Regions from separate parts of the Paraburkholderia sp. BR13444 genome, predicted to be linked through region 2. Evidence: predicted binding sites of a transcription regulator. Region 2 holds the regulator's gene; the other holds the start of a gene.
The links. Region 2 encodes FNR, which switches genes on or off when oxygen is low (the NO sensors DNR and NnrR bind a similar motif). Its sites were predicted from a motif close to TTGATNNNNATCAA; they were not measured.

Region 1 (4,218 bases), on a different contig from region 2:
CTGGCTGGGAGACAAGATTGCGCGCCGATACCTGCTGCGAACGTCAGCGGCTCTGCTGATTGTGCTGAGCTACCCGTTCTATTGGGCGCTTGTGAATCACACTGTCGATCCGGTCGTTTTATTCGTTCTCGCCGCGGTGGTCTTTTCACTGGCAAGCGGTACGTGGCCCTCTGTCCTCGCCGATCAGTTCCCCGTCCAGGTACGATTCAGCGGGATCGCCCTTGCGAACAACATTTCGGTGGTCGTATTCAGCGGCTTTGCACCGCTGCTCGCCACCATGCTGGTTCGTGCGACGGGATCCTTGACAGCACCAGCCTACTACGTCGTAGGAACATGTGCGGTCGCTCTGCTCGCGAGCTTTGCATTGCCCCGGGACAGTCTGCGGCCCATTTCAGCGCGACATCGGCTGAGGGCGCGCGCAGCCGCCCCGGCTGTCTCGCGGGACGACTCGCACGCGCGCACCGATTGACGTGCAACTCGTGAAGACTACTCATGGAGCACCGAGCCCAGCTGACGTGGATCAATGCCGTCGGTCACTTGGTCAGCGATGAACCGTCAACTGGATGAGCACGGCGCGCGATACCGGCACCAGGCAGTGGCTCATTCAAAGTTCAGTGAGTACGATGCGGCCGTCGACCTTGCCTTCGCGCAATGCGGTGAACACTTCGTTAATGTTCTCTAGCCGCTCATGGTGGATATGTGCGCGCACTTTTCCGTCGGCCGCGAATTCGAGCGCTTCCTGCAGGTCGCGACGCGTGCCCACGATGGAACCGCGAACCGTGATGCCATTCAGTACCGTGGAAAAGATCGGAAGCGGAAAGTCGCCGGGCGGCAGGCCGTTCAGCGCGACGGTACCGCCGCGGCGCACCATGCCGAGCGCTTGCGCAAACGCACCGCGCGAGACAGCGGTCACGAGAACGCCATGTGCGCCACCGATCTGTTTCTGGACCTCGCTCGCAGGATCGGACGTCGAGGCGTCGATGGTGATTTGCGCGCCGAGTTTGCGCGCAAGTTCCAGCTTGTCGGGCGCGACATCCACGGCAACGACATGCAGACCCATCGCGACGGCGTACTGGACCGCGACATGACCGAGGCCGCCGATGCCCGAGATGGCGATCCACTGACCGGGCCGGGTGTCCGTGACCCGAATGCCTTTGTATACGGTGACCCCGGCGCAGAGGATCGGCGCGATTTCGTCGAACGCGACCCCGTTCGGTAGATGACCTACGTAGTCCGGATCGGCGACCACATATTCGGCGTAGCTGCCGTTCACGGAATAGCCGGTATTCTGCTGCTCGTGGCAAAGCGTCTCCCAGCCCGTCTGACAGTATTCGCAGTGACCGCATGCGGTATAGAGCCACGGCACGCCAACGCGGTCGCCTTCCTTCACGTGCGTGACTCCTGCGCCAGTCGCCGCGACATATCCGACACCCTCGTGACCAGGGATGAACGGCAGGCGAGGCTTGACCGGCCAGTCACCATCGGCGGCATGAAGATCGGTGTGGCAGACCCCGGACGCCTTCACGTTGACGAGAATCTGACCCGCAGCGGGCGCAGGAACCGTCACTTCTTCTATCCGCAGCGGCTCGCCGAAGGCATGGACTACCGCAGCTTTCATGAATTGAGCCATGAGTCGCTCCTCAGTGAGTTTGTGATTCTCACGAGTATCCTCGCCAGGCCCGCTAGTGTTTTGCGATAGATCAATGAAAACGACCCGCCCTAACGTATTGATCTAAGAGCGTAAGTGGAAGCGGACTATCGCACCGGTTTCATCCAGCGACTCGGGTTTCTCCGGTACCGGACCGGACGAAGTGCAGGAAAACAAGGCCGCCATAATGGCTCGAATCGCCTGGTCCGTCATCTCTTCCGGATTGCACAGCCGGAAGAAACGCAAACCGTCGCAAAGGCTGAGGAGGCCCGCCGCGAGCGCTTCAGGTTGAGCAGGCCGGCCGCCGTCGCCTGGACGCGCGCCTGCGCACAGACACGCGGCCAGCTTCGCCAGCTTCCTTTGCCGCAACCCGGTGACCCGCTCCCGAACCGTGCTATCGCGCGACGAGAGAAGGCCCGCTTCGACCCACAGCGGGAAGCAATCATTGTCGAATTCAGCGCAACTCAGACGCGCGAGTGCGCGAACCTTTTCCTGGTGCGACGCGCCAGGCAATTCGATGATCGCCTGCCAGTCCGCACACGTCTTTTCTACATCGCGTTGCAGCAATTCGAGTAGCAGTTCCTGCTGGCTGCTGAAATTTGAATAGAAGGCGCCACGCGTGTAACCGGCCGCCTCGGCGATGTGTTCCACACTCGTCGCGGCCAGGCCCCGCTCGATGAACGAACGGCGCGCTGCGTCGAGCAGGCGCTCTCGCGTCTGCTCTTTTTTGCATGCGCGTGTCACGCGTACCGGTTTCATGGATGGATACACAGCGCCAGCATCAGTCGACCTCAACCGCATTCGTCGACTGCACGAGGCCGATCTCGCCGACATACACGCTCTCGCCCAACACGCATTCGCGCGACGCATTGCCCAGCGCATGACGAATCTCGATCCGATAATGGCCGCTATCTTTGATGAGCCGCGAGAACCGGAAGTCGCCGAACGCGTCGGTTACGGTTTCGGCCACTTTCCGACCGCACCAGTACAACGCAACGGCCGCATCTGTGACACACTCGACGACCTGCCCCACCTGCGCGCTGACACTGCCGCCGATAAAGCAGGTTTCCCAACGATCGAGGCCGCTGTACCAGACGCGCGGACTGGTTTTTAGTTTCGGTTCCAGAACCTTGAGTCCTTCCCGTCTTGCCTTCTCTGCCATCGCGGCGTCATCGAGCCTGACGGTTTCGAAAACGCCCGTTGGGCAGGACTGTTCGCAACGCGGGTGCTGCCACCCCTGATCCAGCAGATGGGCATCGAAGATCCATGTCTGCGGCAGTTGCAATTCTTCATTCCATACGATTGCCTTGTATGGACAGGCCTTGACGATGTCCTTTCTGCCCCGCGCCTTGTCCGGATCAATGATGACGATGCCGTCGGCGCGCTTGCGGATGGCGTCGCCGCCTACACGCATGCATGGTGCCTCGTCGCAGTGATTGCACATGACCGGCAAGTACGTCGTCTCGACCATGTGCGAATCGCCTTGCACGCGGCGCATGATGCGAATGCTGCTTTCGGCATCGGCCGAAGCCGGTGCCGAGTACCCGGGAAACTCGTTGCCAACGTGCTCGTCGCGCGCGGCGATCACGCAGTTCTGGCAGTTCTCGCAGCGCCCGACCTTGATAACCAGATTCCACTTGCTCATGGCGTTTCTCCTCACGCTGCACGACCGAGCAGGAACGCATCGGCGCCTTTCCATTTTTCGACCTGCACGAGGCATGAGTTCGGACTCATGCTGCTGGTGCCTGCCGTTTGCGAGCGGTCGGGCGTGAGCATGTTCATGCAGCCGCCAATCTCGACACGTTCGCCGTTTACTTCGATCATCTGGAATTCCGCGCTCGCCTCGTATGACTTGACGACGCCTGGGGTCAACAGAGCAGATACATCAGCCGCACAGATTACGGCGCCGCGGTCGTTGTAGACCTTGACGAGGTCACGATGAGCAATGCCCCGCGCGGCCGCGTCTGCGAACCCGAGCCTCAGCAGCCAGAAGCGATGCCCGCCGATCAGCGCACGATGATCCTCGACGCTGTTGACTGACGAATTTTTGCCGTCGCAATGGGTATGAAAACTGTAGCGGCTGTGAGTTGCGATTAATTGCAGCGGATAGCGCCCGGCCCGCTCGCAGCGCAGACCTTCCCACGACGGGATATACCGGTTCAGTGCGGGCCGCTCGGGGTTGTCGGCGGTGTGCCGCTTCAGCAACTCGGGTATGAACTCGAGCTTGCCGCTCGGCGTCTGCAGGCCCATGCCGAATTTTTCGGCATACTGCGACGGCATCGGATGCGGTTCTTGCAGATCCTTGCGACGACCTTCCGCGAACCAGCGCATGTCCACGGAATGGCGCAACTCCGGCTTTTCGGGCGGTACGACGAAGTAGCCCTTGCGGCAGAATTCGCGCCAAGAAACGTGATCGGGCAGATCCGCCGATTCGTATACTCGCTTGACCCAATCGAGTTCGCCGCAGCCCTCGGTGAAGACACCGCCAAGACCAAGACGGGTCAGAATGGCGGCGAAGATATCGTAGTCCGAGCGGGATTCGCCCAGAGGCTCGATGCACTTGTGCTGCA
Region 2 (4,218 bases):
GCGGGTCGCCGATCTGATCGTGCTCGGCCAGCCCGACCCGACCGACCCGGAGGCGTTCGTCGCCGAACAGTTCGTCGAGCACATCGTGCTGTCGGCCGGGCGGCCGGTGTTGCTGGTGCCGTCGAGCGGCACCTTCGCGGCGCCGGGCCGCCACGCGCTGATCGCGTGGGACGGCAGCCGCGAAGCGACCCGCGCGATCCACGACGCGCTGCCGTTCCTCGCGCACGCGGCCAAAGTGACGCTGCTGACGGTTCATTCGTCGGCCGATCGTCCGCCGCAGGGCACGGCTGCCGGCGACGACATCGCACTCACCGTCGCGCGTCACGGCGTCAAGATCGACGTGCGCGAGCTGAGCGTCGCGGACCGCGCGCCGGTCGGCGACGCGCTGCTGTCGCAGGCGGCCGACCTCGGCTGCGACCTGATCGTGATGGGCGCCTACGCGCATTCGCGTCTGCACGAAGTCGTGCTGGGCGGCGCAACGCGCACGATGCTCGAATCGATGACCGTGCCGGTGCTGTTGTCGCACTGAAGTGCGCGCTTAAGGAGCCCGCCATGTTTCACCGCCTACTCGTCGCGCTCGACGGCAGCGCCACGGCCTCGCGCGCGTTCGACGCCGCGCTGACCCTCGCCGCCGAATCGGGCGCCGAGCTGATGCCGCTGTACGTGATCGACGTACCCATCATCCCTTACGACGCGCCCGGCTTCGATCCTTCCACGATCGAGGACGCGTTCATCGAGGAAGGCAAGCGGATCGCGGCCGACGCGCAGAGCCGGATGACCGCACGCGGGGTCAAGGGCACGGCCCGCACCGTCGAAGCCGCGACCACCGGCGAAGACGTCGCGCATCGCATCGTCGAGACGGCGCGCGAATGGCACGCCGATGCGATCGTGATGGGCACACACGGCCGCCGCGGGCTTCAACGGCTGATGCTCGGCAGCGTCGCCGAGCGCGTGCTGCGCCGCGCCTGTTGCCCGGTGCTGATGATTCCCGCGCAGGCGAGCGGCGCGACGCGCGTCCAGCCAGCCCCGGACAGCGCCGACAGCGGACACGCCTGAGCGAACTCTCCTGAGCCGCTAGAAACTGGCTCTGCGCGGCGCTTCAGGGCCGAGGGTGGGCTTGTTCGTCATGCCGCACGATCAGCACCGGTATGTCGGTCGACCGCACCAGTGACTCCGCGACGCTGCCGAGCAGAAAGCGCTGCACGCCACGGCGGCCATGCGTGCCCATCACGATCAGATCGGCCTGGATTTCGTCGGCGACGCGCGCGAGCACCGCCGACACGTTTTCGGCGTAAGCGTCGATCACCCGCACGCCGCCCGGCACCTGCGCCTCGCGCAACAGCTCGCGCGGGCCATCGAGCGCGCGGCTGGCGAAATCTTGCGCCGCGCCCGCCGGTTCCGGCTCGAAAGCCACGTCGGCATTGTCCGACCACTTGCCGTGCCCCACCACGCAGCAGGCTTCGAGCGTGGCGCCCGTCAGCTTCGCGAGCTTCAGCGCCTCGGCGAAGGCGCGCTGCGCGCTGGGACTGTCGTCGAGTGCAACCAGAATTCGTGCATACATGTCGGACTCCCTCTGAAAGCGCTGGCATGACCCGAAGTGGTGCCCTCGCGCATTTGCACCGACAGTGTGAAGCGCGCCCCGCCAGTCGGCTTGACGCAGGTCAACGGGCCGCCGCTCGGTGCCGCCGCGCCGCTGCTGGACGACATCGCCAGCAACCCACTAGGAATATTCCTACAACCACCACCTGAACTCCTAGCACCGCTTAAAGCGCTGCCGATATATTTCCAAGATTAGGTCGCCAATACTGGTCGGTATGGACACCGCCCCGTCAGCCACCGTATCGAGAATCTTCCTCGTCGACGATGCGGTCGAGGTCCGGCGCCGGCTTGCTTGCCTGATCGCGCTGATTCCCGGCATCGAAATCGCGGGCGAGTCGGCGGGCGTCGAGCACGCGTTCGACGACATCGTCGCGAGTCGCGCCGATGTCGCGGTGCTGGACCCGTGCTTCTCGGGCAAGACCGACCTCCTGCTGCTCGCTGCGCTAGCGCGGGTGCGGCCGTCCATCGTCAGCATCGTGCTGACCAATCATGACGCGACGGCGTTTCGCCGCGCGTGCGAAGCGGCGGGCGCCGACTTCTTCTTCGACAAGACCTCGGAGTTCGAGCTCGCCTGCCGCGCCATCGAAGCGATTGCCTATGCGCGTCGTGCGCATCGGGTCTGACCGCCAGGAGCCGATCATGCAAGTTGCCGCAGTCCGTGAACCCCGCCACGACGCGCCTCGCACCTCGCACGTGGTACCGATCCACGTCGCGCCCAGCACCGCGGCGGCACGCCACGCCGTCACGCGCTGCTCCACCTGCGCGATGCGCGCGATCTGCATGCCGCCCGAGCTGACACCGGACGAACTGAGCAGGCTCGATGCGTTGATCTGCTCGACGCGCTCGATCAAACGCGGCGACGCGCTGTATCGCGCGGGCGACGAGTTTCAAAGCATCTACGCGATACGCGCCGGCTCATTCAAAACCGTGGTCATGCATCGCGACGGTCGCGAGCACGTGACTGGCTTCCAGATTGCCGGCGACTCGCTTGGCCTCGACGGCATCGGCGAGGCCAAGCAGAACTGCGATGCGATCGCGCTCGAAGATAGCGTCGTATGCATCATTCCGTTCGCGCAGCTCGAGGCGATCTGTCGCGAGATCAAACCGATGCAGCATCACATCTATCAGATGATGAGCGGCGAGATCGTGCGTGAATCGAGCCAGATGATGCTGCTCGGCACGATGACCGCCGAGCAGCGCGTCGCGACGTTCCTGCTGAATCTGTCGAAGCGCTTCAAGGCGCGCGGCTTTTCCGCCGCGGAGTTTCATCTGCGCATGACGCGCGAGGAAATCGGCTGCTTTCTGGGCATGAAGCTCGAAACGGTGAGCCGGATGTTCTCGAAGTTCCAGCGCGAGCACCTCGTCAAGGCGAACGGCAAAACGATCCGCATCGAAGATCCGGAACGACTGTCTCGGGTCTGAGCACCGGCGCGACGCCCGCCCCACGTTCGTTCGCGGGACATGCCGGGTGGAACAGGCGCTCCTGAACTGATATAACTCAGTGCGTTGCGGTACGCGACCTTGCGTGGCCGCCCGGAGGAGCGATGGGTCTATCGAGCGGCGAGTCTTCCTGCTTCACCAGTGCTGCGTCGGGGTCGGACGTGTCCGTCGAGGATCGCTATTTCATGTTGGTCGAGGCGGTGCAGGACTACGCGATCTTCATGCTGGACCCCGCCGGCCGCGTCACCAGCTGGAATCCCGGCGCACAGCGCATCAAGGGCTACACGCCCGAAGAAATCATCGGCCAGCATTTCTCGAAGTTCTATACCCCGGAAGACATCGCGGCCGGCAAGCCCGCGCGCGAACTGGAAACCGCCGCAGCCGTAGGCCGCGCCGAGGACGAAGGATGGCGTGTGCGTCGCGACGGCTCGCGTTTCTGGGCTAATGCGGTCGTTTCCGCCGTGCACGATGCGTCGGGCGCGCTGCTCGGCTTCGCCAAGGTCACGCGCGATCTGACCGAGCGCATGCGTCTTGCGGAACTCGAACGCGCGAGTCAGGTATCCACGCACACGCACATCGCCCGTGAAAACGAGCAGAAACGTATTGCACGCGAACTGCACGACGATCTCGGCCAACGGCTGACGGCGCTAAAAATGAGCGTCGCGCTGCTCGAAGCGAAGCTGAACAAGCAAGCCGACACTGAGCCGCTTGCGGCGCAAACGCGCGAGCTGCAACAGCAGATCGACTGGATGGCCGCTTCGCTGCGGCGCATCGCCGCCGATCTGCGCCCCCCGCTGCTCGACGACCTCGGACTCGCCGCCGCGCTCGACTGGCTGGCCGAAGACTTTACGAAACGCTACAACGTGCGCTCGAGCGTGCATCTCGAACCGGCCGAGCCGGTATGCGGCGAATTCGCGGCGACGGCGCTGTTTCGCATCGTTCAGGAGGCGTTGACGAACGTCGCGCGGCACGCCAAGGCGAGGCGCGTACGCATCGACATGATCTGCGCGGGCCCGATCGTATCGCTCGATATCGACGATGACGGCGTGGGTGTCACGCTGGATCATGCGCAGGGAACACATTCATTCGGGCTGCTTGGCATTCGCGAACGTGTGCGGCAGTTGCGCGGCAACGTATCGTTCATCAGCTCGCCGGGCCATGGTTTCAGGATCTCGATCC

Region 1: adhP (alcohol dehydrogenase AdhP) is a predicted target of FNR. The motif match lies at 1,691-1,704, and genes of this name have one in related genera.

Annotation. Positions count from the first base shown of each region.
Region 1 is NZ_JBFPKM010000004.1:547,935-552,152, reverse strand. It holds gene AB3X95_RS15130 (MFS transporter) at 1-469, shown strand, start outside; gene adhP (alcohol dehydrogenase AdhP) at 605-1,630, opposite strand; gene AB3X95_RS15120 (TetR/AcrR family transcriptional regulator) at 1,733-2,407, opposite strand; gene AB3X95_RS15115 (4Fe-4S dicluster domain-containing protein) at 2,430-3,293, opposite strand; gene AB3X95_RS15110 (molybdopterin-dependent oxidoreductase) at 3,305-4,218, opposite strand, start outside.
Region 2 is NZ_JBFPKM010000022.1:94,519-98,736, reverse strand. It holds gene AB3X95_RS36020 (universal stress protein) at 1-529, shown strand, start outside; gene AB3X95_RS36015 (universal stress protein) at 553-1,056, shown strand; gene AB3X95_RS36010 (universal stress protein) at 1,100-1,561, opposite strand; gene AB3X95_RS36005 (response regulator) at 1,815-2,222, shown strand; gene fnr (fumarate/nitrate reduction transcriptional regulator Fnr) at 2,239-3,021, shown strand; gene AB3X95_RS35995 (PAS domain S-box protein) at 3,144-4,218, shown strand, end outside.